Regions from separate parts of the Rhizobium sp. BK538 genome, predicted to be linked through region 2. Evidence: riboswitches for the same ligand, from Rfam matches in the RefSeq annotation. Region 2 holds a riboswitch; each other region holds the start of a gene.
What was found. Region 2 has a riboswitch for cobalamin ahead of bluB (5,6-dimethylbenzimidazole synthase). Riboswitches for the same ligand answer to the same signal wherever they lie in the genome.

Region 1 (9,753 bases), on a different contig from region 2:
CCATGTTGGTTCAGTTGCGTGGCCGATCGTGTTCATGACGAACCTCCTCTTTGCCAACGAGCGATAAGCGGGATGTAGGTGTTTGTGTGAACCGATCAACCCGTCGTGAGACCGTGACTTGATTGGCATTTTCATCCGTCGATCAGCCACGCGGGCCAATCAGTGAACGCTCGGGAACTTGGCCAACACGGCGTAGTCCTCTGCGACGAGTTCACTGATTGCAATCAGAACCTCTTCGGCTGAGAAGCCGGAGGCGATTGTCGTTCGAATGAGCTCCTGGAGATCCGGTTCGATCACCTCCCGGCAGTCCTCGAGCCGTTCATCGGAAACAGTCAGGCTGTGCAGTTCTTCCATAGTTGGTCCTTTCTCGGGATGGGGCTGCCGTTGAGAACATCGGACGGCAATATTTTTGACAGCCTATCGGCTGGAGGAGCGTCGCCTCGGCGAGGCCAGGAGACCTTCGCGCTGCAACTTCTTCCGGGCAGCCTTGCGCTGCCTGGCGATTGCCTGCGCCCGTTCACGGACTCTCCGCTCGGATGGCTTCTCGTAGGATCGGCGTTCCTTCATTTCGCGGAACAGTCCCTCGCGCTGCATCTTCTTCTTCAGCGCGCGCATGGCCTGCTCGACGTTGTTGTCTCTGACGATGACCTGCATCTTTTTCTCCTGGCTTTGAGGATGGGGTGCGTCTCAGCCAAGCTGCTGAGCGATCAGTTCCTGCAGTTCTCGCAGCGTGAGAAGGCAGGGGTAAGGTTTCCAGTTCTTGTCCGGGCTGCGAGCGGCGTCATCGCGCTCGCGCGGACCGCCGCTGATGCGACGGCGATATTGGGTTTGTTCAGTTGAAATCCTTCGCCGCACTTGCGGCATGCTCAACACGGTGCCGGTTTTTCGATCACGCAGACCGAAGGAAAGCGAAGATACGACGCGCGAGGCATCGGCCGTGCCAGGTTCGTATTTTTTGGGTGTCCGCCATAAGATGGGAATGCGAGCGACCCGTTGCAAGGCTTCGATCGCCGCACACGCCGTTCCGGAGCGTCGCGCTTCGTCAACCGTCACATGCTTGATGTCGTGGGGGTCGAGAGACAGGATCCGCCGCTCGCGGATTTTTGGCGAGGTCACCGCAAAACAAACGATGTGAGTTTTGCAGTGACCTCTTGATGACTAGGAAATGTAATCATCCAAGCACATGCTACCTGAAGTGCAGCGATATGGAATTTATCACATGCGGTAATCCACATGTACTTTGGGAGCGGGTGCCTATTGCGTGGATGACGGCTATGAGCCTTTCGGGGGAATATCGGGTCTGAACGGTGATACTGCGGTTTGTAGCCGCCCCTATTTCGTATGATGCGTCAACCGGGCGAAAGGTGATTCGGCCGTTTCTGTACCACGATCTTTGATAAATAAATCGCATCCGATTAAATCGGATGTTGACGTTTGCGCGCGGCCCGCGTATTTAAAGCGTATCCGAGTTATTCGCGCGCGAAATAAATCGAGCGGCGGAAAGGACTTCGCTATGTGGCACGGGAACAGATTCATGCAGTCGGTACAATCGGTCGTCAGTGTGACGAAGGCCAAGGAACGCTGGATCGTCAGCGATCATCCAAACACGCCCCAGGCCTATGGCGAATTTTCGCGGGTGCTCGACCCATCCGTCTATGAGGCGCTCCCCGATGATTGGTTGATCGGGATAACCGACGTCGTCGACTCGACGTCGGCGATCAAGTCAGGGCGTTACCAAGACGTCAACTACGCCGGCGCATCGGTGATCGCCGCCGTGGGAAACGCCTGGGGCAACTTCGATTTTCCCTTCGTGTTTCGCGGAGACGGGGCTGCGTTCGCACTGCCGCCCCATGGGATCATGACCGCGACTTCCGCGTTGCGGCAGGTGGTCGCCTTTGCCAGTGCCAATCTCAACCTGGCTCTTCGGGCCGGTTTGGTGCGCGTGGGCGCGATCCGTGCCAATGGACGTGACGTGCGCATCGCGCACTATGCCGCCTCTGAAAACGCGACCTATGCGATGTTTGCCGGCGGCGGCCTAAAATGGGCGGAGCGTCAGATCAAGAATGGTCGATACCTCGTAAAGCCGGGCAGCTACACGACGAAACCCGATCTGACCGGCCTGACCTGCGATTGGGAGCCGTTTCCCAGCCAGAGGGGCGAGATCCTGTCGCTGCTCGTCGAGCCAGCCGAAGATAGGAGCCCGGAGGTCTTTGCGTCCTTGGCGAAGTGCGTGCTTTCGGTTCTCGACGCCGGCACGCGGCAAGCCCAGCCGGCATCGCGGGAGACCGCCATCCCCAGGGACGGTGCCAGGTCGGTCGACCGCGAAAGCTGGTTGGCCGTCGCCTCCAGCTCCGACTTCCGCAAGTATGATGACGGCCTGCGTCTCACACTGGATTGCACGAGCGAACAGATCGAAGCGGTCGAGGCCATCCTCGTTGCGGCAAAGGCGCGAGGTGAGGTCAACTTCGGACTCCACCGCCAGTCTCATGCGCTCATGACCTGCTTCGTGCCTTCGGGAAAGCCGGATTCTCACCTGCACTTTCTCGACGGTATGGGGGGCGGGTATGCCAAGGCAGCCGAGATGATGGAGGCAAACGACCTTCCGATGGTGTCATCACGGTAGGTGTGGCTCTGTTGGAATCGGGCGACATTCGGAATAATATCCGATGCTGCCCGATCGGCTTTGCGCTTTCCAGGGGGCTTCGGGTGATTCCGGTGCTCGGCTGTTCGATCAGCCGATCTCTCTTCAAGCGTTGCGCGGCGGCTCGTAGCCAGCGGTGCTTCTCTAATCGGCGTGTCGAGGTCAAGCGCTGTTCGCGTTTTTTTCTTGGGGCGCTCTCGGCGGGACGAGATCACACCATCGTCTGCAGTCGGCCCGAAGCCGACTTACCCGGACCGGCTAACGCCTACTTTGCGCGATGTTTGCTAAAGAGAGCGACTACGCTGTGAGGGGCATTATCACCAAGAAATCGGCTGAGGTTCTGTGCGGTTTCTTCGGCGACCTTCATGCTTCTGGGAAAGAGATTCATTTCATAGAGCGCAAGTGCGGCTTCCACATCATCGGGCGTCGAGATGAGCACACTTGCAAGCTCGTAGCCATCATACAGGGCAAGGTTGGCACCTTCTCCCGCGAACGGCGACATCAAATGTGCCGCATCGCCAAGCAACGTCACGCCGGGTACTCGTCGCCATTGGTGTTCGACTGGCAGCGCATAAATCGGGCGAAGCACGGGATCGGCCTCGCCCTCTGTGATAAGGGCGGTTAGGTGGGAAGCCCATCCTTCGAACTGCTCGGCGATACGAGCCAAGCCAGCCTTCGGGTCGGCGAAGTCGATTGAATTCGCCCAGTCTTCCGGCTTGTTCAAGGCCGCATAGGTATGCAGCATTCCGTTTGCATAGCGGTGCGCCAAGATGGCCTTGCCCGGAGCGACTGCCATAAGCGTGCCACTTCCTATTGCTTCCGCGCTTGCCTTATGGCGCGTGTGGCCGTCGAAAAGGATGGTTTCGATGAACAGTGTGCCTGAGTAGAGGGGCTTAGCAGGGGACAAAAGCGGACGAACTTTCGACCACGCGCCATCGGCACCCACAAGCAGATCAGAAAGGACGGTTGAACCGTTGGCAAAAGTGACCTCGTGCTGATCTGCGCCATGCGGGGCTATCGATGTGACCCTGTGGCCCCACTTAATCGTCTCCGGGGGAAGCGAGCCGATAAGCATGTTCCGAAGGTGGCCTCGATCAATTTCAGGACGATTGGCGGCGTTGTCGCCAGGACTGTCGAATAGGATATGACCGTCCTTATCAACGACCCGTTTTGCATCTTCGCCGTGGCGGACGAGGCCAAGGAAGGTTTCAAAAAGTCCTGCGGCCTTAAGGGCAATCTGGCCGTTGTATTCATGGATATCCAGTAGCCCGCCCTGCGTTCTCGCGCTCGCCGAGGCTTCGGATTCGTAGATGACCGAGGGGATGCCGTGAAGATGGAGAACACGGGCTAACGTAAGGCCACCGAGACCAGCACCGATGATCGTAACTGGGTTTCGCATTGCAGCGCTCCTATCAAATGCAAGCATGCAGCGTCCGCAGCGCTGATGATTGCTGTAGCCTGATCGTATCAGGCGATTGCTTCGGGAGACGCTGGCCGAGCCGGAGCTATGTGCTCGTCCGACTTGTATTCGGCGGCTGAAATCGGCCTGCCGTTTTTCGCGACGGCATTAGCCTGTATTAAAAGCCTGAGTGATGCAACCCTGTCTTCTGAATTAGCAATCGGACGCCATTCTCGGATGACGACCGCAAATGGCGCATTCCAGCCGAAATCGCTGCTCTAAGGAGCAAAAGTCTTCTGACAGTCACTGCCGTTTCCAACTTGTGCAGCGTTCAACGTCTTTTCGCGGCGCGCGCTTCTCTGCGGGGTCGGCTTGGTGAAGATCGGGAACGAAGCCGATTAGCCCATCTATGCTCTACCGCCACGCCCAATCCTGCCCGCCGGTTGGTCGCGGATTGTTGCCAGCGCGCCAAATGCGCGACGCCCTCGTCCCGCATGCCAAGCGAGCGCCGCATACATCGACGCTTACAGCAGTGAGAATGATCAATCCTTCGCCGGCCCGTCTTGCGTTGCCTTTAGGAGGTTGTCGCGCAGCCGTACCACGGATTTCTGCACGACCGGAAAGTCCTCGCCGAGGCCGGTGGCTTCCACCAGTGGCGCGCCGGGAACCGCCTCAACCAGATTGCGTCCGGCCGGCGTCAGGCTCAGTCGCACCTGCCGCTCGTCAGCGGGATCGCGTTTGCGTTGGATATAGCCCAGGGACTCAAGTTTCTTGAGCATCGGCGTCAGCGTGTTTGATTCCAGGAAGAGCTTTTCGCCGAGCGTTCCTACGGTCTGGTCGTCCTTCTCGGAGAGGGCGACCATTGCGATATACTGGGTGTAGGTCAGATTCAGCTTGTCGAGGATCGGCTTGTATGCGCGGCCGAAGGCCAGATTTGCCGAGTAGACCGCGAAGCATAAAAAGTTGGAGAGCTTGTTGCTCTTGCTGTCGCTCTCGCCGGAAGAGGGCGCTCCTGTCTCCAGGTTCTTGGCGGTTTTGGATGCGGACATGGGAGATCCTATTCGGCTGTTCGTTCTGCTTTTTATATAAATCGCATCCGATTAAATCGCAATGGTATTGACAATGCATTTTCATCGACCTATTTAGATCGTATCCGATTAAAGCGGATACGATTAACAAATCCCAGAAAGGATTTTACCATGACCGAGAAACTCCTCTTTACCGGCAAGACCCACAACAAGGGCGGTCGCAATGGTTTCACACGCAGCAGTGATGGCGAGCTTGACCTTCAGTTGTCGCAGCCGCACCCGGCGGCCGAACGCCTCTTCGGCGCTGCTTGGTCGGCTTGCTTCATTGGTGCCATTGAGGTCGCTGCAGCGCAAAGAAAGATCAAGCTGCCCGTTGAGCCCGAGATCGACATGGAAATCGATCTGAACGCCGACGGTGGTTCCTACTTCCTGCGCGCACGCCTGAACGTCAGCGTGCCGGGCATTGAGCGTGATGTCGCCGAGGAACTCATCCACGCAGCGCATGAGATCTGCCCGTATTCCAAGGCAACGCGCGGCAACATCGACGTGGCGCTCAACCTCGTTTGAAGGGATGAGAACGCTCTCGGCGAGAACCAATCCAAAGGTATCGCCAACACCATCATGCAACGGGATGCGCGCCGCCTTCAGTGAAATCGTGCCCGCATCCCGAGCAACCTCAAGCACAGGAGGATATCATGACAGCTCCAGTATCATCGATCACACGGCGTAGCCTGCTTGGATGCGCGGCGGTTGCCGGCGTCGTCAGATCGCGGACTCGCCGGTCGGTCTGGCAGCATGGATGATCGACCACGATATCCGCAGCTACGAGATGATCGCACGCGTCTTCGATGGAAAGGCCGAAGGCCTGACGCGGGACGATATCCTGGACAACATTACATTCTGCTGGCTGACGAACACGGCCGTCTCGTCGGCGCGGCTCTACTGGAAAAACAAGCTGGCGTTCTTTGCCGTCAAGAATGTCACCATTCCGGTCGCCGTTAGCGTTTTTCCGGATGAGATCTATGCGGCTCCGCGCAGCTGGACGGAACGCGCCTATCCGAAGCTCATCCACTACAACAAGCTCGACAAGGGCGGGCACTTTGCTGCTTGGGAGCAGCCGAAGGGCTTCGCTTCGGAGCTCAGAGCGGCCTTCCGCTCGCTGCGGTCGGCGTAGGGGCGGTTAGGACGGCGCTTCAGCGGCGCCGTCTCTTTGGTGACGGTAATCTGCGCGAAGAAGGTCTCGGGAAACCGCCGGATCGAAGGAAAACCAGGAATGCGTGACGTCGTCGAATTGCAGTTCGATCTTACCCCTCCCACTCGGGAACAGATGGAGCAGCTGGTGGCGGACCTCAGCGAGGAGGATCGCCATCTGCTTTTGGAGCATGGTGAGGAGGCGCCATTCTGTGGCGTGTTCCTCCACGAGCGACGCGAGGGGTTTTTTACCTGCCGGCTCTGCGGACTTCCGCTGTTCAAGGCCGTTGCGAAATTCGAAAGCGGTACAGGCTGGCCGAGCTTCACGGCCCCGGCAGCCGACAATCACCTGCGGCGCGTTCGTGATACCCGCTACCGCATGCTCAGAACGGAAATTGTTTGCGCGCGTTGCAACGCGCATCAGGGGCACGTCTTTCCCGACGGCCCGCCTCCGACAGGCGAGCGCTTCTGCATAAACTCAGGGTCGCTCGAATTCACCCCGAAAGGGCAGCCGCTTCCTGACAAGCTTGGTCGCGGTGGCCCGGAAGGAGCGCCAGCACGATAGATGCTCGCCGCCGGAGCGCAATCGTCGCCGTCGAGACGGCGATTGCTCCGGCCCACAGGCAGTTTTAACCGATCATCAACGCTGATGGGCGACTTCCCCGCGATTTGTCGCAAATGGGGTGCGGCCCAGTCTGTAGATGATTGCGCAATGCACAGGTCCGTCTATTTTGGCCGCATCATCTCGGCGCTTGTGGCAACACTTCGCGCACAACCGGGGCAGGGGATCATGAAAGCGGCCTTCCATACGACCTTGGGGATCGTAGTCCTTCTACCAGCAGCGGCCTTGGGTCAGTCAGGCGGTTGGCAACCCAATGGCAGTGGTATGAGCACCTGGCATGTGTCGCCATCGGAAGGCACCTGCAACGTCAGTCAGGCGCAGAACCGGGCCCGCCGCGCTGGCATCTACCGCACCGACCTTGTCTATCGCGACGAGAACGTTCTGACGCTGAGAGGACTGACCGAATGGGGCGATCGCCGGGAGATCACCTTTGCCAACATCCGAGGATGTCCTGAGGTCGGATTTCAAGATATGCAGCAGAGCCAACCCGGACGAGCGCCCACCAATCGATGACTTGACGTCGCACGGCTCGCCGGCGTAACTGAGCGCGACGGTTCCCCAAGGACGACTCTAAGGGGATTAATAGGGAACATGGTGAGGACGACCCAAGAGGGACCAAAACCGTGGCTGCCCCCGCAACTGTAGGCGGATTGTCGCTCATCCGAGGTCGTTTAGGACCATGTCACTGCGAACCAATCGCGGGAAGGCAGATGAAGGCATATATCCGTGAGCCAGGAGACCTGCCGTCAATCACGATCCAATCACCCGGGCGGGGATGCCCGGAAAGGAACAGCCATGATTGACCTGAGCCTTCGCCGATATAGAGCACACATCCGTCTCGATTGGGTTTTCCGTCGCTAGCGTTAGCCCGGCGTGCCGTCATTCCTAGCGGTTGCGCCGGCAATGAACGCTGGCCCCTTTCCTCCTAATCGAGATTGCCTATGCGTAAATTTCTTGCAGCCATTGCGCTTGCCTTCGGCTTTGCTGGCTTGGCGGCGCCAAGTCTTGCCGCCACCCAGTATCCATTGACCATCAACAATTGCGGCCGCGAGGTCGTCTTCAATAAGGCGCCGGCCAACATCGTATCGGTCGGTCAGGGCATGACCGAAGTTCTTTTCTCGCTCGGGCTGGCGGACAGGATTGCCGGAACGGCAGTCTGGGTCGGCCCGGTTTTGCCGCAATATGCCGAAGTCAACGCGAGGATCAAACGGCTTGCCGACAACGATCCGAGCTTTGAATCCGTCGTCGGTCAGGAACCGGATCTGGTCGCCGCCGAGTTTGAGTGGCACGTCGGTCAGCAAGGGTCCGTCGGCAAGCGGGAGCAATTCGCCGAACTCGGCATCAATACCTACATCGCGCCGGCGGATTGCGTCGCCAAGGTCAATGCCGACAGCGGCGACGGCGTTCGCAAGGAACTGTTCACGATGGACCTGATCTATCGGGAGATCGCTGAGTTGGCCGAAATCTTCGACATCACGGAGCGCGGCGATGCGCTCATCGCCGAGCTGCAGCAACGCGAAGCGCGGGCCGTCGCATCGGTTGCCGGTGCCGCTGCAAAGAACCTCCCGGTCGTCTTCTGGTTCTCCAGCAAGGAAATCAACGGCGATGCATTCATCGCCGGAAAGAACAGCGCCCCGGCCTATGTCCTGAAGATGCTCGGTGCGAAGAATGTGGTCGCGACAGACGAGGAGTGGCCGCTCGTCGGCTGGGAGACGATTGCAGAGGCCAATCCGGCTGTGATCGTCGTAGCGACGATGGACCGGCGCCGCTATGCGGCGGATGACCCCACGGTAAAGCTCAACTTTCTGGCAAAGGACCCGGTCACGAGCCAACTCGATGCCGTCAGGAATAAGCGCTTCGTCATGATGGATGCCCAATCGATGAACCCGACGATCCGGACGATCGACGGGATCGAGATACTGGCGAAGGGCATCAATTCCTTCGGTCTGGCGCAGTGAGCGGCGCCATTTTCAGGCAGTCGGTATGGTGGGCGCATGGTGCGCTCGCCATTGCTGCATTCTCCCTGCTCGCTCTGATGATCGGTCTCGCCGTTTCGATCGGGGAGATATCGATCCCGCTGGCGACGACCGCGAAAGCGGTGTCGAACCGCCTCCTCGGTACGACTTTCGAGCTTAGCCGCATCCATCAAGGCATCATCTGGGACTATAGATTGAGCCGAGCGTTGGTGGCCGCAAGTGCCGGGGCGTCGCTCGCGCTCAGCGGCGCGGTTCTGCAGGCGTTGCTGCGAAACCCGTTGGCCGAACCCTACGTGCTCGGCGTTTCCGCAGGAGCCTCGACCGGCGCGGTTGGCGTGATGCTGCTCGGCTTCGGCTATGGTGTTCTCAGTCTGTCCAGCGGCGCCTTTATCGGCGCCGTGATCGCATTCCTGCTCGTTGCCTTTCTTGCGGCAGGCGCCGGAGGCACTAGCGAACGCATCATTCTTTGCGGCGTCGCCGGATCGCAGCTCTTCAATGCGGCCACCTCCTATATCGTCACGACCTCGGCAAATGCCGAGCAGGCGAGGGGCGTCATGTTCTGGTTGCTTGGCTCGCTGAGCGGTATCCGCTGGCCTGACGTCTATCTGGCCGTGCCGGTGACGGTGCTCGGCTTCGTCGTTTCGCTGTTCCATGTGCGGGCGCTGGATGCCTTCGTCTTCGGAACGGACGCGGCGGCATCGTTGGGTATTGCGGTCAGGCGTGTGCAGGTGGTGCTTCTTGGAACAACGGCGCTGATGACGGCAACCGTGGTCAGCATGGTTGGCGCAATCGGTTTTGTCGGACTGGTCATCCCGCACGCCGCGAGGTTCCTTGTCGGGCCCACGCATGATCGCCTGCTTCCCGCGACTGTGCTCGGCGGCGCGATCTTCATGGTC
Region 2 (9,753 bases):
CCATTAGAATTGAGGGTGTTTCTAAGGTATAAGCCTAAATTAGATACAAACTGTCTTGGTTTCTCGACCGTTAAATTGCGCGCCTATTGTTTGAAAACGCGCCGCGGAATTCCTTTATATCGCCTGTTGTTGGTCGATTGAATCAGTAACGCCAAAGAGCGGAACGCCGCTATGCAAGATGGCGCTAAAGGTTTATAAGCCGCGCAACATTTTTAGGACGGAACATCCGGACGGACCGGATGCGGAAACAGGTGAGTGAGATGGCACAGAATTGGACTCCGAGCAGTTGGCGGCAAAAACCGATCCAGCAGGTTCCGGACTATCCGGACCAGACGGCGTTGGCAGCAACGGAAGCCCAGCTCGCATCCTATCCCCCGCTCGTCTTTGCAGGTGAAGCGCGCCGGTTGAAGAAGCATCTCGCCAACGTTGCTGAAGGCAACGGTTTCCTCTTGCAAGGCGGGGACTGTGCCGAGAGTTTCGCCGAGCATGGTGCAGACAATATCCGCGACTTCTTCCGTGCCTTCCTGCAGATGGCCGTCGTGCTGACGTTCGGTGCGCAACTGCCGGTCGTCAAGGTTGGCCGCATCGCCGGCCAGTTTGCCAAGCCGCGCTCTTCCGGCATTGAGACGCAGGACGGCGTATCGCTGCCGAGCTACCGCGGCGACATCATCAACGGCATCGAGTTCACTGAGGAAGCACGCATCCCGAACCCGGAGCGTCAGGCCATGGCATATCGCCAGTCGGCTGCCACGCTGAACCTGCTGCGCGCCTTCGCGATGGGTGGCTATGCCAACCTGGAGAATGTGCATCAGTGGATGCTTGGCTTCGTCAAGGATAGCCCACAGGGCGAGCGCTACCGCAAGCTTGCCGGTCGCATCAGCGAAACGATGGACTTCATGAAGGCCATCGGCATCACCTCGGAAAACAATCCTAGTCTGCGCGAGACGGATTTCTTCACCAGCCACGAAGCGCTGCTGCTTGGCTACGAGGAAGCATTGACCCGCGTCGACTCTACATCCGGCGACTGGTACGCGACGTCAGGCCACATGATCTGGATCGGCGACCGTACGCGTCAGGCCGACCACGCGCATGTCGAATACTGCCGCGGCATCAAAAACCCGATCGGCCTCAAGTGCGGTCCGTCGCTGCAGGCCGACGATCTGTTGAACCTGATCGACATCCTCAATCCGCAAAATGAAGCGGGCCGGTTGACGCTGATTTGCCGCTTCGGCCACGATAAGGTTGCCGAGCATCTACCGCGTCTTATCCGCGCAGTCGAGCGGGAAGGTCGCAAGGTCGTGTGGTCCTGCGATCCGATGCACGGCAATACGATCACGTTGAACAACTACAAGACCCGCCCGTTCGAGAGGATCCTGTCGGAAGTCGAGAGCTTCTTCCAGATTCATCGCGCCGAGGGCTCGCATCCGGGCGGTATCCACATCGAGATGACCGGCAAGGATGTGACCGAATGCACAGGCGGCGCCCGCGCGGTGACGGCTGAAGATCTGCACGATCGCTACCACACGCATTGCGACCCGCGTCTCAATGCCGATCAGGCGCTGGAGCTTGCCTTCCTGCTGGCCGAGCGCATGAAGGGTGGCCGCGACGAAAAGCGGATGGCCGTCAACGGCTAATAAAACAAGATGGACAAAAAAAGCCCGGTTGATGCCGTCCGGCTGATGCCGGGCTTTTTTATTGGGCAAGGACGGATTGTTGGCAGCAGGCGTCAGGTGGCACGCACGTCGGCCTCGCCGATCTTGATGCCGAGCGTCTCCGCTGCCATCTGGCATGGGCAGCTATGCGACGATTGGTGGTGTGTGCTAGCGGATTTGGCCGGCCGCCCAGTGGATGGCGCTGTCCAATTCGGCGAATTTCGCGGAACTGCCAGTAGAAATAGTCTTCGATGAATATGCGCGAGAGCCACAATGCGCCGCGGTTGCGGGGACTTTCCCAGCCAAGCAGGTTATCGGTTTCGGCTTTCTTGAACATCCGCTTCAGATTGGTGAGGGAGATGCCGAATTCATTGGCGATTTCGCTGATGCTCACGCCTTTGAGCAGAATGCGGTCGTGTTCCCGCGCGTCGTTGGGGAGGCGACTGATTAGATCGTGCAGCACGAGGCCGCCGACATCGGACCAGAGAAAGTGGCCGATACTGCTCCGTGGCTCCTTCCAGATCGGTTCCTGGATGAGAGCACGCGCAGCACGCGGCTGCGCGAGATGAAAGAGCCGGGGGCTGTCTGCAGTCAGCTTTGCACGATTGCCGCCATCGAGTTGATCGAGGCAGGCCATATGCCCCTGGAACCAGGACGCCATGGCCTCCTCGCTGAGTTCGGTCGTTTCGAGGCGACGGAGGCGCCGATCGGGCGTTTCATCAGGAGCATCCCGTAGAAATTTGTAGGCGATGAGTTCGGCAAGAAACGAGGCCGCGGTATTTTTGCTGGCGAGGTCAAACTCCTTGGCGACCTGCATCATGCGACCGGCCGTGAGCCCTGAAACGGGATTGCCTCGATCGCGTCCGGTATGCATGGCGAACAGCGTTTGTGTCAGCAGCCACTTTTGATGCGAAGCGGCGAGGCGGGCAAGACGAGGAGCGCGCTTGTAAATGCCGATAAGATGGAGCGCTATCTGGCGTTCGATCGACAGAAACAGGGGGTGATCAAGAATTTCCTCGCGTGTATGCGGTCGGCCAGTGAGCATCGTCTCGTACGGTCGGTCGGATTGGTTCCAATTGCTCCTCTTACATTTGTGACGGTGTTTCAATGCGAGACTTGGTTAGCGGATCGTTAATCGGTCGGTATAGTTAAATTCAAGCGATCCCCGATCGTTCCATCAACTGGGCAGGCGCTGATTCAGTCGCTCGATGTCTTCGCGCAGTGCTGCAATTTCGGTGAGCACACGCATATCTATCTTCTGATGTAGAGAAAGAACTTCCAGTTCAGCTTTGAGATTGACTTCGTAGTCTTTCGCCGCCTCGAAGCGATCGCGCTCTGCTTGCCGGTTCTGCGACATCATGATGATGGGAGCCTGGATTGCGGCAAGCATCGAGAGCACGAGATTGAGGAAGATAAAGGGATAGGGATCGAAGGCGCGTGTGAGTAGTACGACCGTATTTACGACGCACCAGAAGACCAGGAACAAGAAGAAGGCGACAATGAACGACCATGAGCCGCCGACGCGGGCAATCGAATCCGCAAGGCGCTGTCCGGTGGATGATTCCGCCTGCAAGGCCGCATTGATGTCGGTCGAGATTATCTTACGCTCATGGGCTTTTGCGAGAACGCGCTTCTCGATCTCACCGAGTTCGTCAACAGGTTTGTCGAAGTGATGGTGGATGAAGTCCGATAGATTATGCATGGCTAACTCCGAATGCTAGATCGCTCGGGCGCCAGTATTCCGTAATGTTTTCAAATTGCAATGCGGGCTTGTGCCGCTCTCTTACGTGCCTTGCGCATACAGCCGGGCATGCTGTGGGAAGAAGCGGCCGAGCGTCTGAGCCTTGCCAAACATGATGTCGTGCTGGAGATATCGATAGTCCCGTACGAGAGGATCGAGGTTCTTCGGCTTCAGGACCCAATCGGGCGACGGCGTGTTGTCACGCGCAATCAGTTGGTAACGATCGATGACACTGTACTTCTTCCGCACGCGGCCGAGAAAGCCGGTGTAGTAGGGATGCTCGAAGCCTGCGAACTTCAAGAGATGGTAGGGCAGCAGCGATGGGCTGATCGTGCCGACGTCCTTCTTGCTGCCTTTCTTGTTGGACCAGATGACGAGCGGCGTCTCGTGTTCCTGCTTCATGACGCTGACCGATGCCTTACGCGTGGCAACCTGGTCCGGCATGTAGCCGGTCGCCATATAGACGTTGCCGAGCGGCGGAAGGTGATCGCCCCAGAGGACGATGATCGTCTCGCGATCGCGCTTCTCGGCCCAATTCATCAGCATCTTGAGGCTGTCGTCGGCTTCCTTGATCCCCTGCGTGTAGGTGGCCAGCGTGGCCCGGTCCGCATCGTTCAGGTTGCCCTTGATGTCGACGGTGTTGTGTACGTAACGGTTCGGCTCGTAGGGACCATGTCCCTGCAGGGTGACACCAAAGAAGAAGAACGGACGATCAATACCGTCGGCCTCGCGCATGATCTCCTTCATAAGGGACTCGTCCGAAGCGAAGATGCCCCTCTTTTCCATCGGAGGCATGGTTTCTTCAGAGCGGAACTGCTCGAAACCGAAGTCCTTGTAGACTTCGTTGCGGTTCCAGAACCAGCCGCTGAATGGATGAAGTGAGCGGGCGGCATAGCCTTCGCCGCGGAAGAACGTGGCGAGCGAGGGAACATCGCGACGGATGTATTGCTGATAGGGGATGCTGCCATATGGGAGGAAGGCATTGGAAAAGCCTGTCAACGCCTCGAATTCGACGTTGGCGGTCATGCCGCCGAACTCCGGTGAGAATACATGGCCAGACTGCTCGGCGCGAATAGTCGGCATGGGATCGGGCGACAGGCTCAGCGTCTTCAGTCGGGTCGGATCCCAGAACGATTCACTCATCAGCATGATCACGTCGGGCTTTTCTCGTGGGCCGCTGAGATAGCCGTAGTTGCGGCCGGGGATAGCATCAAGCGCCTGCGTACCGAAGCCGGCCGGTGCTGCAACGTCGGCCATCGGAATATTGAAGATGAAGGCGAGGATGAAGCCGTTGCTCCGGTAGTTTTCCTTCTGGTCCCACATCATCGGGACCACCTGAAGGCGGTCACGGATGAAGGAATACTGTGAATAGTCCATCAATGACCCGAAAGTCGCGATAACGGGCAGGCCGACGCACAGGTGGCGGAGGCGAGAGGTCCTTGAGAGTTTCGGGAAGTTGCGCCAGGCGAAGCGCCAGAGGATGACAAGCGCGCCAGCGGAAAGGGCAATGCCGACAACCATCGCAACGGCAGTCCAGGGGCGGTCGCGCACCATGACAGGAAGCAGTTCCATGATCTGGCGCCCGAAAAGAACGTCGGATGGATAAAGGGGGTCCGTGAGGTAATGCTGCTTCTGGTTGGAGACAATGGCGGGAACGAAGACCAGCGGGAGAACGATCAATGCCGAAATGAATTGTCTTCCCAAGGCGGCATCGAGCGACAGCATCAGGACAGTCAACATTACAACGGTCGTCATTCCGGGACGCGCCGGCGATATCAGGAATTCGCGCACGTCGGCCAGCCCATCGCGGGCAATTATCTCGACGGCGGCCGTAGCAAAGAGAGCAAGCAGGGCGCAAAGAGCGACGCCGAGCGCTGTGCGTATAGCAGGCGACCGGACGCTTCCTCCGAAATCGGTGGAAAGCGACGCAAAGCGCGCTGCCACTGCAGACCTCATTACCAACGCGATCAACCGGAAAACTCCAACGTCATAAAAGCTTCACCGAACTGTCACATCCTCGTCATGAACGCTAGATGAACCGTTAGGTTTCCCGCATTTGTGATTAGTGGATAAGGCGCCGGTCGCCCAAGAGACACGTCCTGTGGTGCAAGCTGGCCTGGTGCATTTGCTTGTGCTGAGTGGCGGGCCGTCGTAGGTCTGACGGAGTCGATGTCAGGAGGATTCAGATTGCGCAGTTCCGTCGAGATCTACAACATCAGGACAGGCGAGGCGCGCGTCGTCTGGCAAACCACGCAACTCGTGGAGGCGCCGAACTTTTCACCCGACGGTAGCTATCTTCTGCTGAACGGTGACGGTCTTCTGTACCGTCTGGCGCTTGACGGTTCGGGCAAGGTCGAAAAGGTCGATACCGGCTTTGCCACGGCCTGTAACAATGATCATGGCATTTCGCCTGATGGCCGTCAGATCGTCATTTCCGATAAGACTGAGTTCGGTAAGTCGACGATTTATGTGCTACCCGCCGAAGGCGGCACGCCGCGTCTGGTGACGCAAAATCAGCCGTCCTACTGGCATGGCTGGTCGCCCGACGGGAAACAACTGGCCTATTGCGGCATCCGCAACGACGTATTCGATATCTACACGATCTCCGTGGACGGCGGCGAAGAAAAGCGGTTGACGCACGGCGAGGTGCGCAATGACGGGCCGGATTATTCAGCCGACGGCCAGTGGATCTACTTCAATTCCAGCCGCACCGGCCTCATGCAGATCTGGCGCATTCACCCGGATGGGACCGGCCTCGAGCAGATCACCAGCGACAATTGTGGGAATTGGTTTGCTCATCCGTCGCCAAACAACGATAAGGTCCTGATCCTTTCCTACGATCCCGACGTCTTCGACCACCCGCGCGATCTCAATGTACGGCTGCGGCTGATGGACATGGATGGGGGCAAGCTGACAACACTCTTCGATCTCTTCGGCGGGCAGGGAACGATCAACGTGCCGAACTGGTCGCCGTCGGGCGATGAGTTCGCCTATGTGCGTTACTACCCAGTCTCTGTGTGAGGGATTGCATCGCGTGATTTTTGCCGGCATAGACCCTTCCGTCGGGTGCCCGTCTTAGGCGGGAGAATCGGGAATTCGGTGTGAGACCGAAACGTGCCCAACGCTGTAAGGCTGACGACTGCCGCAACACGCCACTGGTCCAGTACCGGGAAGGCGCGGCAGTCGGATGACGCCAAGTCAGAAGACCGGCCCGACATCATAGACTGACCCGCGTGGACGGCGGGCGGTTGTGTTGTTGGGGATTGACGATGCGACCAGACCATTCAGGCTCCCTGTCGGGAGCTGCAGCCTTTTCGACCGAGGACCGCGACGCCGTCTACAGGGCGATTTCGACGCGCCGTGACGTGCGTTCGGAGTTTCGCCCGGATCCCATACCCGACGACGTCGTCAGCAGGCTTTTGACGGCTGCGCACCACGCCCCGTCTGTTGGATTCATGCAGCCCTGGAACTTCGTCCTGGTGCGCGATCAGCAGATGAAGGAGGCTGTTTGGCAGGCGTTCGATCGCGCTAATCGCGAGGCCGGCGAGATGTTTCAGGGGGAGCGACAGCAGCTCTACCGGTCGCTGAAGCTGGAGGGCATCCGAGCCGCACCGCTCAGCATTTGCGTCACCTGTGATCCCGATCGCTGCGGTGATGTCGTTCTCGGACGGACCCACAACCGGCGAATGGACTCCTACTCCACAGTCTGCGCCGTGCAGAATTTGTGGCTGGCAGCGCGTGCCGAAGGCGTCGGGGTCGGCTGGGTGAGCATCTTTCACGAGTCCGATATCAAGGGGATTCTCGGCGTTCCGGAGCGGGTGGAGATCGTTGCCTGGCTGTGCCTAGGTTACGTCGATCAGCTCTATGACCAACCGGAACTGGCGGTCAAAGGATGGCGCCAGCGCCTGCCGCTGGAGGAGCTTGTGTTTATGGATCGTTGGGGCAAGTCTGCAGACTAGGCAGCGACTATTGCTGCGGCTGGGGACCTGGCTTTGCCGGGTTCTTGAGGTCGATCGTGCCTTGGTCGCCCGCCAGGAACTGCGGACCGATCTGACGGACCTTGTTTGCCGGGTCGTAAGGCCTGTCCGGCACCTGTGGCAGCGGAACCGCGGGTGCTGCGGTCGGGCTCTTGGTCTCGGGCTTCTTGGTTTCGATCGTGGTGATCGACCCCTGCGGCGGTTCGCTGATCGTTTGGCTTTTTCGCATCCGCTCGTAGTAGGCGTTTAGATCGCAGCTGCAGGACGATCTTTCGCCGGGCTTGCGGTTCTTGTAGGCGAAGGCATTCGGCATGGCGCTGTAGGGCGCGCCTGTCGCCGCGGAGATCATCTGCGATGTCTCCGTGCTGGAGACGTCATGATAGAAGAGCTCGGTGTCGATGCCGGGACACATCTTCGAGCAGGTGTCGGCATCGCGGGCAAAGTCCTGGGATGTTGCGTTCGAGCTCAACGGAAAAAAGCCGCCGTCACAGCTTCGCACGCAGACGGTGTTCAGATGAGAGAGCGGCGACATGCCCGGGAGACCATAGCGGCGCCGGCTGGGATCACGACCCAACGGAATGAACGTGTCGCTTCGCAGCGCCTGATCTTCGATACTCGGTGGCTGCGCATACCCTTCGGCGCTGTCGGCGGGCCATTGTTCCTCGTTGCAGCCATTGTCATCGAGTGCGGCAAGAAGTTCGTTCCTCGTGCGGACATCCTCGCTCTGACCGCGCAGTTCGTCGCGACGCTGCTGGAGATAGCGGATATTGTCGACCATCTTGGATTCTGCGCGCTCGAGTTCCCCGCAGTATCCGTCATCGTCGCCGATCACCACCATGCTGCCGCTCGTGCAGCCGCTCTGGCGCAGATCGCTGCGGACCTTGCGAAGCTCAAGGTTCTGCTCTGCGATAGCGCTGGCGTACTTGCGCACCTCGGACGTGCTGCCGATGATCTGCGGCAGGTCGGCAAGGCGGGCGCGCAGATCGCCACAGATTGCCGGCATCTGGGCGTAGCTCGGGCCGGTCAAAGTAAATGCGGCTATGAGTGACAGAATCCAGCGGTTCAAGGCATCGTCCCATCGATGAGCAAATAGCAGGGTCGTCTGGCGCGGCTTTTTCGCCGCGCCTTCATTGCTAGCTCGTTTGTCTTAACGAGCTGCGGTCAGAATCCTACCGCATTTTCTCGATCTGCGGCAAATCACGCCGGTTGTGAAGCCTCCACGACGGCGAGGGCGGCCATGTTGACTACGCCGCGGGAAGTGACGGACGGCGCCAGGATGTGCGCGGGCAGCGCTGCACCAAGCAAGATCGGCCCGACGTGCAACCCGTCGATCATCGACTTTACGACGCCGAGCGTGATGTTGGCTGCATCGAGGTTCGGGAAAACCAGCAGGTTTGCTTCGTCGTGCAGGGTCGTGTCGGGCATGACGCGCTTGCGCAGGGCGTCGGAGATCGCGCTTTCGCCGTGCATTTCGCCGTCGACTTCGAGATCCGGCGCCGCCTCACGCACGAGCTTGAGAGCGGCACGCATCTTCGTCGCGCTCTCGGACTCACGCGAACCGAAATTCGAATGGGATACGAGGGCAGCTCGCGGCGTGATGCCGAAGCGCTTGATTTCCTCGGCGGCAAGAACAGCGGACTCCGCAATCTCCTCCGCAGTCGGATTAAAGGTGACGTAGGTGTCGGTGAAGAAGGCGGCACCGCGCTGCGAGATCAGCAGGCTGAGCGCCGAGAAGTCGCACACGTCGTGTCGCTTGCCGATGATCTGGCGAACGTCGCGCAGATGTTTCTCGTAGCGGCCCTCCAGCCCACAGATGAGCGCATCTGCCTCACCCCGCTTCAGGGCCAGGGCGCCGATGACAGTCGTGTTGGTACGAACGATGGTACGGGCTGCCTCCGGAATGACGCCGCGACGTCCAACGAGCGAGAAGTAGAGATCGACATATTCGCGGAAGCGTGGATCGTCTTCCGGGTTGATGACATCGAAATCGGCCAGTGGACGAATGCGTAGGCCGTAGCGCTTTAGGCGAGTCTCGATGACTTGCGGGCGACCGATCAGGATCGGTTTGGCAATTCCTTCTTCCAGCAGGACCTGTGCGGCGCGCAACACCCGCTCGTCCTCGCCTTCGGAGAAGATCACGCGCTTGCGCTCGGCATTCTTCGCCGCGGCAAAGATCGGCTTCATGATGAAACCGGAGCGGAAGACGAAACGGTTGAGCTGGTCGAGGTAGGCGTCGAAGTCGCTGATCGGGCGCAGGGCGACACCGCTCTCGGCGGCTGCCTTCGCGACGGCCGGGGCGATGCGCAGGATCAGGCGCGGGTCGAAAGGCGAGGGAATCAGGTAGTTCGGGCCGAAGACCGGCGTTTCACCCGAGTAGGCGCGT
Region 3 (9,753 bases), on a different contig from region 2:
AAGGATATTGTCGGGTTGACTTTCAATCAAACAAAATGATATGGAATTCAAATTCAGAAAAATTGAAAGATGTGACGATGAGCATTCCCTTTCGCCGTCCCATTCCCTTGCTTGATAACGACGTGCTGCGCACCTTCGTTGCCATAGCAGAGACCGGCAATTTTTCCACTGCCGCGGAAGCCGTCTACCGGACACCGTCGGCGGTCTCCATGCAGATCAAGAAGCTGGAGGAGCAACTCGGCGCTACGCTTTTCCTGCGGGATGCGCGGTCCGTCAGCCTGACCCAGCATGGTGAGGTGCTGCTGTCTTATGCGCGCAACATTCTCGCTTTGTCCAACGAGGCGGTTTCGCGGTTCATCATGCCCGAACTAAGCGGCGTGGTGCGGCTCGGTGCGCCGGAGGATATCGGGGAACGACTGCTGCCGCGTATCCTGAAAAGCTTCGCTGAGAGTTTCCCGAGCATTATGGTCGACGTTACCATCGACATGAGCATCGGCCTCAAGAAGCGCATTGAAGAGCAACGCCTGGACCTGGCGCTGATCAATTGCGCGACGCGTCCACTGCCGACTGACGGCGAGATCGTATTTCGCGAGCGGCTGGTGTGGGCTGGCGCCAAGTGCGGTACGGCGCATCGCCGCGATCCGCTGCCGATCTCGATCTGGGAAGATGGCTGCATCTGGCGCTCGGAGGCACTGTCGCAACTTGAGCGCATGAAGCGCGGTTATCGTGTCGCTTTTCTCAGCGGCCACACGATGGCGCAACGGGCAGCTGTGGTTTCCGACCTGGCAATCGCGCCGCTGCCGCGTTCCTATGTCACCGATGAGATGGCGATCCTCGGACTGCAGGAAGGATTGCCCGAGCTTGGTTCCTTCGACATCAGGCTGCTCACCGCATCGCAGATGAACAGCCCGATGCGGGCTGTGGCCGAAAGTATCCGCTTTGCCTTTGCCGAAAAAGCAAAAGCCGTTGCTGCTTGACAACTAAGCGGGGACCTCTTTTCTTCCTCCGGGGTTTAACGCGCGTGGCGGGAGTCGCCCGCGCCCGGACGATTGAGAAGGAAGGATTTCATAATGACGACAATGGCTAAGATCGGCTCCGCCCTCGCAATACTGCTCGTGCTTTCTTCGTGTGGAAACACGATTCGCGGCATCGGTCGCGACACGGCAAATGCCGTAAACGCGACTCAGGATGCAGGTCGTTCGGTCGGTCGCGCGGCCACGAGGTAATACGGCGTCAGATCGCTGCCGGCGGGTAGGCCTTTTCCAGCCCGCCGGAACGCGAAAGCCCGGTCCGGAAAGCTGCATAGACGGGATGCTGGCTTGATTTCGCGGCCTCCATGAGGCGTATCTGCAGGCGAACGGGTGCTGCCTCGCCAATCCATTTCCCAAGGTGATCGAGTTTCAATGTGTTCAGGAACGATGCGCTCGCGGCGTTGTCCAGGTGGCGGTGGAGGCCATCGATGAGGTTCTCATCCTGTGCCGCGTTTTCCATCAGCAGGACAATGTAGGCTTTCTCCTGTTCACCGAAGCTCGCAAACTTTGAGGCGATCGTGTCTCGGTCTGGAAATGGAGCAGGTGTCATCTCTATTCTCCTGGTCTGGGCAAACGCGACTTTGCACGATTCGGGCACAAGCAGTCGCTGCTTATAGGAAAACCACAACGCCACAGGGAAGACGTTCTCGTCGCGCGTTCACTCTCATGCGCGGATCTATCGTCCGGCGGGCTCGCCTTAAAGCCCGGCCTTGACCTTCTGGGCGACATCGGCAGGAACCCATTTGGTCCACAGGGCGGCATAGTTCTGGAGGAAATAGATCGTGGCCTCCTCGTTGCTCTTGTGGTTCTCATCCTGCCAGGCAAGCACTTCGTTGATCGTCGTGTTGTCCCATGAGCGGACCTTGAGATAATCCATCGCCGACCCGGCCCGATCGGCGAAGCCCTTGGTCACGATCGTGTAGGCCCTGGAGACTGGGTAGGAGTTCACCTGCGGTCGAGCGCAGCCAGGGACCGATGTGCAGCTGTCCCATTCTGCCTTGTTATGACCGACGCCGAAGCTGAGGAGAGTCATGTCGTATTTGCCGAGGATGGCTGTCGGGGCCCAATAGTAGCCAAGCCAACCGGTCTTTTTCTGGAATGCGGCTGCGATGGAATCATCAAGTTCCTGCGGGCTGCTGGTTTCGACAAGCTGAAACCCGTTCTTGTCGGCTCCCAGCGCGCGGAACAGATTTGACGTCGATATCTGGCAACTCCAGCCGACGGGACAACTATAGACCGCGCCCTGCGATGAATTGCCCGGTGCCGGGAAAAGTTCGGGATGCTTGAGTGCGTCCTCTACGCTGCGGATCTCCGGATTGGCATCGGCGATGAATTTCGGTATCCACCAGCCCTCGACGGCGCCCTCCGAGAGGATTTCGGCCGCCTGGATCAACTTGCCCTCCTTGACTGCGCTATCGAGTTCGGTGCGCACTGAATTGATCCAGAACTCGGACGCGATATCCGGCTCACCTTTTCCGTTCATCGAGAGGAAAGTCGGCATCGTGTCACCCGGGACGATCTTGACCGAGCAGCCGTAACCCTTCTCGAGAATGAACTTATCGAAGTTGGCGGCAATACCGGCCGAGGCCCATTTCATTTCAGCGATGGCGACGTTGCCGCATTCGGCAGCCTGCGCGGTAGCGGCGGCTGCACAAACTCCTGCGGCGAGCAGGATTGACGTGCAGAGAAATCTCATCTTGCGTTCCCATTCTTGCTGCAGCGGCCACAACCTAGGCGTTCCACACCTCGCGGAGGTCCTCGTGCTGTTGTCCGGGCTTTTGCGGTGGCGCTCGTCTTGGCGCCTTGGAAGGCAGCCTACGCGTTCGGTTGCGGAAATCAATTGTCTTCTGTGCTTGAGGCGTGAAGTCTAAACATCTGATTTAATATCGTTAATGCTAGTCTCACCAAAAGATTACCGCGAGCGTTCAGAGATTGTGTTGGTAGACTTGGCAGCGGCGCCTCGATCGAGAAGAAAAGTCAGAAAATGCCAAAATTCATCTTTGCTTAAGGGCTTGCTAACCCTCCGGTAATAATGTGGCGCTATCTGTTGTTGCGTAGCGGGGGACACCGCTGCTTCTCCGGATCAGGTAGTGCGTCCCGGGGAACGTGAGCTTCGCCGTGTGTGGGCGAATGCGCCAGCGTATTTCGGCAGGCCGCGCAACCTTCAACGGTTGACGCGGCCTTCGCATTTTCGGCGCCTGCGATTGACCGCAACCTTGACGTCGTTGTAGGCCGAGGCGAATTTCTCCGGAGTTCTGCGACAATGACCAAGGCCATCATGCTCCAGGGTACCGGCTCCGACGTCGGCAAGACCGTTCTTGTTGCGGGGCTTTGCCGGCTTGCTGCCAATCGCGGCCTTTCGGTCCGTCCCTTCAAGCCCCAGAACATGTCAAACAATGCCGCTGTCGCTGATGACGGTGGTGAGATCGGCCGTGCGCAATGGCTGCAGTCGCTCGCTGCGCGGGTACCGTCCTCCGTGCACATGAATCCTGTGTTGCTCAAGCCGCAATCCGAATACGGCAGCCAGATCATCGTCCACGGCAAGGTCTGGGGGCAGGCCAAAGGGCGGGACTATCAAAAACTCAAGCCCGCACTCCTCGACTACGTGATGCAGAGCTTTTCCGAAGTTTCGATCAGAGCAGATCTTGTCATTGTGGAAGGCGCCGGCTCGCCTGCCGAAATCAATCTCAGGGCCGGCGATATCGCCAATATGGGATTTGCGGCACGCGCCGGCGTGCCCGTCGTCCTGGTGGGCGATATCGATCGGGGCGGCGTGATCGCTTCGCTGGTCGGCACGCATACGATCCTATCCGGGGAAGACCGGGCAATGATATCCGGCTACATCATCAACAAGTTCCGCGGCGACGTTTCGCTGTTCGATGCAGGGATCGATGCTGTACGGGATCATACCGGGTGGCCATGCTTCGGTGTGGTGCCGTGGCTCAAATACGCTTCGCAATTGCCGGCCGAGGACTCGGTGGCGCTGGAGCGCCTGGCACGAGGCGGTACGGCTGCGCTGAGGATTGCCGTACCGGTGTTTTCCCGCATCGCGAATTTCGACGATCTGGATCCGCTGGCTGCGGAGCCGGATGTCGAGTTGGTTTTTGTCCGCCCCGGCGAGCGGCTGCCGTCGGACGCCCGTCTGGTCATCCTGCCCGGTTCGAAGTCGACGATATCGGATCTGGCGGATATGCGCACGCAAGGTTGGGATGCCGATCTCCTGGCCCATGTGAAACGGGGTGGCCGGGTCATCGGCATTTGCGGCGGCTATCAGATGCTCGGACGTAAGGTCCGCGACCCCTTGGGCATCGAGGGAGATGCGGTGGAGACTACCGGTCTCGGCCTACTGGATGTCGAGACGATGATGGCACCGGAAAAGACGGTGCGGAACAGCGTCGCCGTGACGGTGGAAGACGGCGCGCCGCTTGCAGGCTATCAGATCCACCTCGGCATCACCGTCGGAGAGGATTGCGGCCGGCCGTTCGCGATCATCGATGGAAAGCCGGACGGTGCAGTATCCGCAGACGGCCGGATTGCCGGCACATATCTGCACGGGCTCTTCACGAGTGACATTTATCGTTCCCATTTGCTGCGGAGTCTCGGTCTTTCGGGCGAAGCGAACGATTACCGTGCGGGTGTCGAAAAGGCCCTTGACGACATTGCGGCCGAGTTGGAAGCCTGTCTTGACCGGCGCTGGCTCGACAAGCTCTTCGGCTAGATCTCGCCAGATATTTCGCGGCGGCGGCGATCTAGTTCTTCGCTATAGCGGCGGAGCGTATAGGCCTCGCTCAGTTGCCCGACAACCTTGCGCTCAATCAGATTGTTGACGACGGCCAGCGCTTCGCTTTCGGTCTTGTCGAAGATGGCGGCTGCCTGCTTGGCGTTCATCTGCGGCTGCAGGAAATCGTTCTTGTAGCGGATGAATTCGCTGAGATCCTTGCCGGTGTCGTCGGTGTCGGTCAGGTTCGCGTAAATATCGGGAACGAGCACCAGGCCGCTATATTTGCCCGTGTCGTCCACCAGGACGACGCGCTGCGCCGAACCAATGGGGAAGCGCTCCTTGAACTCGTCGATCGAGAGCGTGGCGTTGGCGGTCTTCACATCGGCGCGCATCAGCCGGCCGACCGTCAGGTTGCGAATCCAGCCGACATCGTGGGCGCTGCGAATGCTCTCGCCGCGCAGGTGGAAGCGCCATGTTGCGAAGGAGTAGCCGAAGGTGCTGCGCACGACGAGTGAGGACGTGATGACGGCCGCAAGGACAAGCGCGGTGATTGGAAAGTCGCCGGTGATCTCCAGCGCCAGGAACGTCATCGTCAGGGGGCCGCCAATAACGGCGACTGCGAGCGAACTCATGCCGACGACCGCGTAGATGACGGGTGTCAGCGTCGCGTGGGCGAAATAGGGTGCGGAATAGGCAAATAGCTTGCCGAGCAACGCCCCCATGAACAGCGACGCGAAGAAGAGGCCGCCTCTGAAACCCGAGCCGATCGAGATCGCGGAGGCGAAGGCTTTGAGGAGAAGCAACCCAATGAGGACCGGAATAGCGACATCGCGCCCGAGATTGAGGTGCAGCGCTCCGTGTCCCGCTGACAGGACCTGCGGCGTGATAAGGGCCAGCAGACCGACGACGATGCCGCCAAGGGCGGGGCGCAGCGGCGTTGCGATGGAACTCCGGCGCGCCAGTTCCTCGATCGAGGCGACGCCCTGCATGATGAGAATGCCAACGCCCGCGCAGACGGCACCGAGTAGCAGAGCCGGGACATAGTCCGCCGGCATGACCGAGCCGAATTCGCCAACATCGATCAGGAAATCGCTGCCGGCCAGCAGCCGCGCAAACTGGGTCGCGACCAGTGCGGAAACGACAACGGGCGTCAGCGAGACGATGGTGTATGTGCCAATGATGAGCTCGAAGGCATAGAAGGCGCCGGTCAGCGGCGCATTGAAGGCCGCGGCAATCGCACCGGCCGCGCCGCATCCGACGAGAACGCGCAGGTCCGACCGGCGAAGCTGCAACTTTAGGCCAAGCTTCGAGGCCAGACCGGCCGCCAACTGTGTGTAGCCGGCTTCCAGGCCCACCGAAGCGCCGAATCCGTTCGAAATAAGGTTCTGGACGGCCACCAGAATGCTGTCGGTGAGCGATAGCCGACCGCCATGCAGAGCGTTTGCCTCGATCGGGTCCACCATCGGCTTCTTACGGGTCTTGGCGAGGATGAACAGCAAAAGACCGAGCAGGATGCCGCCGCAAACCGGTGCCGTCAGTAGCAGGAACTTGTTATCGATCTGCGAGGAGCTCAGCCTCTCGACGTCGCTGATTCCGAAGATCAGCCTGTGCATTGCACGGGAGGCCAGGCTCATGCCTGTCACAGCCAGCCCGGAGATCACCCCGACGATCGCGCCGGCGATAACCATCCCCATTTCGCTCCGCCGCAGCAGAGCGCGCATCCGCCCGATATCGAGGAGGGTGTGAAACGGGCCGAAGCGGCGGATATCGACTTTCAGGAGCATGGCAGAGAAACTAGGCGGGCGCTGGTGCGGTCAAGTGCGGTGAGGGGAAGGGCAATCAGTGGCGCGACCCGCTTGCGATGCAATTGCGGCAAAAGACCGGCGCTGGCAACAATTATTTGTGACGTAAGCCACTGATAAAAGACGATAAATATGGTAGAGAAGGTCGTCTTGACCGCGGCCCGAGGCATGCAATGTCGTTGTCGTGAGTGATGGCTCACGATTGACTTCGCCAGTAGCCTTGCCTAACGATGACTTCATAACGGATGGTTCCGGACCGGTTGAATCGGTACGGATGAAAAGGGAATGTGAAGCGGTGGACCCAATCCGGGCACCGTCATCATAGCCGACCCCGCGACTGTAGAGCGGTCAGGGTTTTCCGTCCGGCGTTGGTTCCCCGTGGTTGACGGTCTGCAATAGTGCAGGCGGGCGGCGCGGAAGCGGCGACGGAAAAGTCACTGGCAGTGCATCATGATCAACCGGGGCTGGACGCCTCTTACGTCTACGAATCGTCCGCCTTTTCATGAAATGCAGCCGGGAAGGCGAGGAAGATCCGCTAGCACGATCTGGGCGACCGGTTTCCGGTCTGCCCCGATCGCGGCTAAAATCCGCGAGCCAGGAGACCTGCCAATCGTGCCGGGCGAACAGCCCATTCCTGGGTGATGCCCGCTGCCAGCACGGAGGTTGTCATGGCTGAAAGAGAGATTTTCCGGCTGCGTTTTGCAGCCGCTCCGGCTTCTCGCGGAAGACTTCCGCAGATCGGACAGTACTTTCCATGAGCCCGATATCATCCGGCGCGACCTTCGTCTTGGGCGGTGCGCGCTCTGGAAAATCACGTTTTGCCGAGCAGTTGGTCGTTTCGACCGGTCTGGAGCGCCATTATGTGGCAACGGGCCGGGCTTGGGACGACGAGATGCGCGTCCGGATCGACAAGCACAAAGCCGATCGTGGCCATCTGTGGCATACCCAGGAAGAACCGCTCGATCTTGTCGGATGCCTGCGGGCGATCGACGGCGAGGGGCGGGCGATCCTTGTCGATTGCCTGACGCTTTGGGTCACCAATCTGATGATGGAGCAGCGCGACATTGGGGCAGAGTTCGCCTCGCTTGCCGCGTACGTGCCTACGGCGCGTGCGCGCCTCGTCATCGTTTCCAATGAGGTCGGTCTGGGCATCGTTCCGGAAAACCGCATGGCGCGGGAATTCCGGGATCATGCCGGCCGCTTGCATCAAATGATCGCGGCTGAAGCCGCGGATGTGTATTTTATCGCGGCAGGTCTGCCGCTGAAGATGAAGGGTTGAATTTCATGAACCAGCAGAAAATCCCGGCGACCGTGATCACCGGCTTTCTCGGCGCCGGCAAGACGACGATGATCCGCAATCTGCTTTCCAATACAAACGGCAAGAAGATCGCGCTGATTATCAACGAGTTCGGCGATCTCGGCGTCGACGGCGAGGTGCTCAGGGGCTGCGGCGCCGAAAACTGCACCGAGGACGATATCATCGAGCTCACCAATGGCTGCATCTGCTGCACGGTTGCCGACGACTTCATTCCGACGATGACGAAGCTTTTGGAACGCGAACAGCGCCCCGACCACATCGTCATCGAAACCTCCGGCCTCGCGCTGCCCCAGCCGCTCGTTGCCGCCTTCAACTGGCCCGACATCCGCACGCAGGTCACCGTCGATGGCGTGGTCACCGTCGTCGATAGCGCCGCCGTTGCCGCCGGGCGCTTTGCCGACGATCACGATGCCGTCGAGGCCCGCCGCGTGGAGGACGAGTCGCTCGACCACGAAAGCCCGATCGAGGAGCTTTTCGAGGATCAACTGACCTGCGCCGATCTGATCGTGCTCAACAAGACCGATCTTCTCGATGCGGCAGGCCTCGGTCGCGTGCGCGACGAGGTCGCTTCCCGTGTTGCCCGCAAGCCTGTCATGATCGAGGCACGCAATGGCGAGGTTCCGGCGAGCGTGCTGCTCGGGCTCGGCGTCGGTACCGAAGACGATGTAGTCAACCGCAAGTCCCATCATGAACTCGAGCACCAGGACGGCGTAACGCACGACCACGACGAGTTCGACAGCTTTGTCGTGGAACTCGGCCCCGTTGCCGATCCTGCCGCCTTCGTGGGCGCGTTGAAGTCGATCATCGGCCAGCATGACGTGCTGCGCCTCAAGGGATTCGTCGATGTTCCTGGCAAGCCGATGCGCCTGCAAGTCCAGGCGGTTGGAACCCGCGTCGACCACTATTTCGATCGCGCCTGGGCGCCCGGCGAAGCGCGCGGTACCCGCCTGGTCGTCATCGGCCTGCACGAGATGGACGAAGCGGCGGTGCGCAAGGCGATAGAAGCGCTGGCATAAGGCAGACCAATGCATTTGCTCCTGGCACAGCAGGGAACGATAAGTGACGGCGAGGAGGCGATCGATCTCGGTCAGTCTCCCGGTGATGTCCTCTTTTTGTCGGCGGCCGACACCGAGCTTGCTGCAGTGGCGGCCGCGTATGACGAAGCGGCCGCTGGCTTCGGGCTGCGGCTGGCAAGCCTGATGAGCTTGAAGCATCCGATGTCGGTCGACGCCTATATCAAGCGGACGGCCCGGCATGCGAAGCTGATCGTCGTCAGGGCGTTGGGTGGCGCAAGCTATTTCCACTATGCACTCGAGGCGCTTCATGCGGCGGCAGCGCGCCATGGCGCGCTTATCGCCGTACTGCCGGGAGATTCGAAGCCGGACGCGGGTTTGACGCCGTTTTCGAATGTTCCGCTTGAAGACTTAAATGCCCTCTGGGCCTATCTCATCGAAGGTGGCGACGCCAATTCACGTGCGTTTCTCGCTTATGCCGGCGCGGTGCTATCAGGCGCTGAAAAGCCCGAAGCGGCATCGCCGCTGATGAAGGCCGGGATCTGGTGGCCGGGCAAGGGCGTCGTCGGTGTCGAGGAGTGGAAAGCGGCATGCGATGGGCGGCTTCGATTCCTGCAAGGGCCGTCGCATTCGCCTGTCGTTGCAGTCAGCTTTTATCGGGCGCTCGTGCAGAGCGGCGAGACCAGGCCTGTCGAAGCCTTGATCGATACGCTGCTGGCCGAAGGCATCCGGCCGCTGCCGGTGTTTGCCTATAGTCTCAAGGACCCCGTCTCGAAGGGCATTCTCGAAAGTGTCTTTGACCTCATCAAACCCGAAGTGGTGATCAACACGACTGGCTTTGCCGTATCTGCGCCGGGCGCGGATCGTG

Region 1: linked by a shared signal. The riboswitch ahead of FHX09_RS23755 (ABC transporter substrate-binding protein) and the one ahead of bluB (5,6-dimethylbenzimidazole synthase) in region 2 are both predicted to bind cobalamin.
Region 3: linked by a shared signal. The riboswitch ahead of cobU (bifunctional adenosylcobinamide kinase/adenosylcobinamide-phosphate guanylyltransferase) and the one ahead of bluB (5,6-dimethylbenzimidazole synthase) in region 2 are both predicted to bind cobalamin.

What each region holds. Positions count from the first base shown of each region.
Region 1 covers NZ_JACIFT010000022.1:73,352-83,104, reverse strand. The annotation lists gene FHX09_RS23810 (DUF982 domain-containing protein) at 1-36, opposite strand, end outside; gene FHX09_RS23805 (hypothetical protein) at 160-354, opposite strand; gene rpsU (30S ribosomal protein S21) at 418-654, opposite strand; gene FHX09_RS23795 (hypothetical protein) at 688-1,116, opposite strand; gene FHX09_RS23790 (DUF3095 family protein) at 1,535-2,623, shown strand; gene FHX09_RS23785 (NAD(P)/FAD-dependent oxidoreductase) at 2,907-4,040, opposite strand; gene FHX09_RS23780 (MarR family transcriptional regulator) at 4,583-5,089, opposite strand; gene FHX09_RS23775 (organic hydroperoxide resistance protein) at 5,240-5,635, shown strand; partial or broken gene FHX09_RS23770 (epoxide hydrolase) at 5,835-6,242, shown strand; gene msrB (peptide-methionine (R)-S-oxide reductase MsrB) at 6,342-6,824, shown strand; gene FHX09_RS23760 (hypothetical protein) at 7,050-7,394, shown strand; cobalamin riboswitch at 7,416-7,644, shown strand; gene FHX09_RS23755 (ABC transporter substrate-binding protein) at 7,823-8,839, shown strand; gene FHX09_RS23750 (iron ABC transporter permease) at 8,836-9,753, shown strand, end outside.
Region 2 covers NZ_JACIFT010000035.1:8,815-18,567, reverse strand. The annotation lists gene FHX09_RS27855 (3-deoxy-7-phosphoheptulonate synthase class II) at 261-1,634, shown strand; gene FHX09_RS27850 (hypothetical protein) at 1,693-2,697, opposite strand; gene FHX09_RS27845 (DUF1003 domain-containing protein) at 2,830-3,354, opposite strand; gene FHX09_RS27840 (LTA synthase family protein) at 3,436-5,364, opposite strand; gene FHX09_RS27835 (PD40 domain-containing protein) at 5,581-6,414, shown strand; cobalamin riboswitch at 6,441-6,623, shown strand; gene bluB (5,6-dimethylbenzimidazole synthase) at 6,663-7,352, shown strand; gene FHX09_RS27825 (DUF2865 domain-containing protein) at 7,360-8,436, opposite strand; gene FHX09_RS27820 (NADP-dependent malic enzyme) at 8,568-9,753, opposite strand, start outside.
Region 3 covers NZ_JACIFT010000013.1:115,538-125,290, forward strand. The annotation lists gene FHX09_RS17605 (LysR family transcriptional regulator) at 36-977, shown strand; gene FHX09_RS29970 (entericidin A/B family lipoprotein) at 1,071-1,226, shown strand; gene FHX09_RS17610 (hypothetical protein) at 1,234-1,581, opposite strand; gene FHX09_RS17615 (glycine betaine ABC transporter substrate-binding protein) at 1,729-2,727, opposite strand; gene FHX09_RS17620 (cobyric acid synthase) at 3,295-4,749, shown strand; gene FHX09_RS17625 (chloride channel protein) at 4,746-6,536, opposite strand; cobalamin riboswitch at 6,784-7,180, shown strand; gene cobU (bifunctional adenosylcobinamide kinase/adenosylcobinamide-phosphate guanylyltransferase) at 7,309-7,833, shown strand; gene cobW (cobalamin biosynthesis protein CobW) at 7,839-8,888, shown strand; gene cobN (cobaltochelatase subunit CobN) at 8,898-9,753, shown strand, end outside.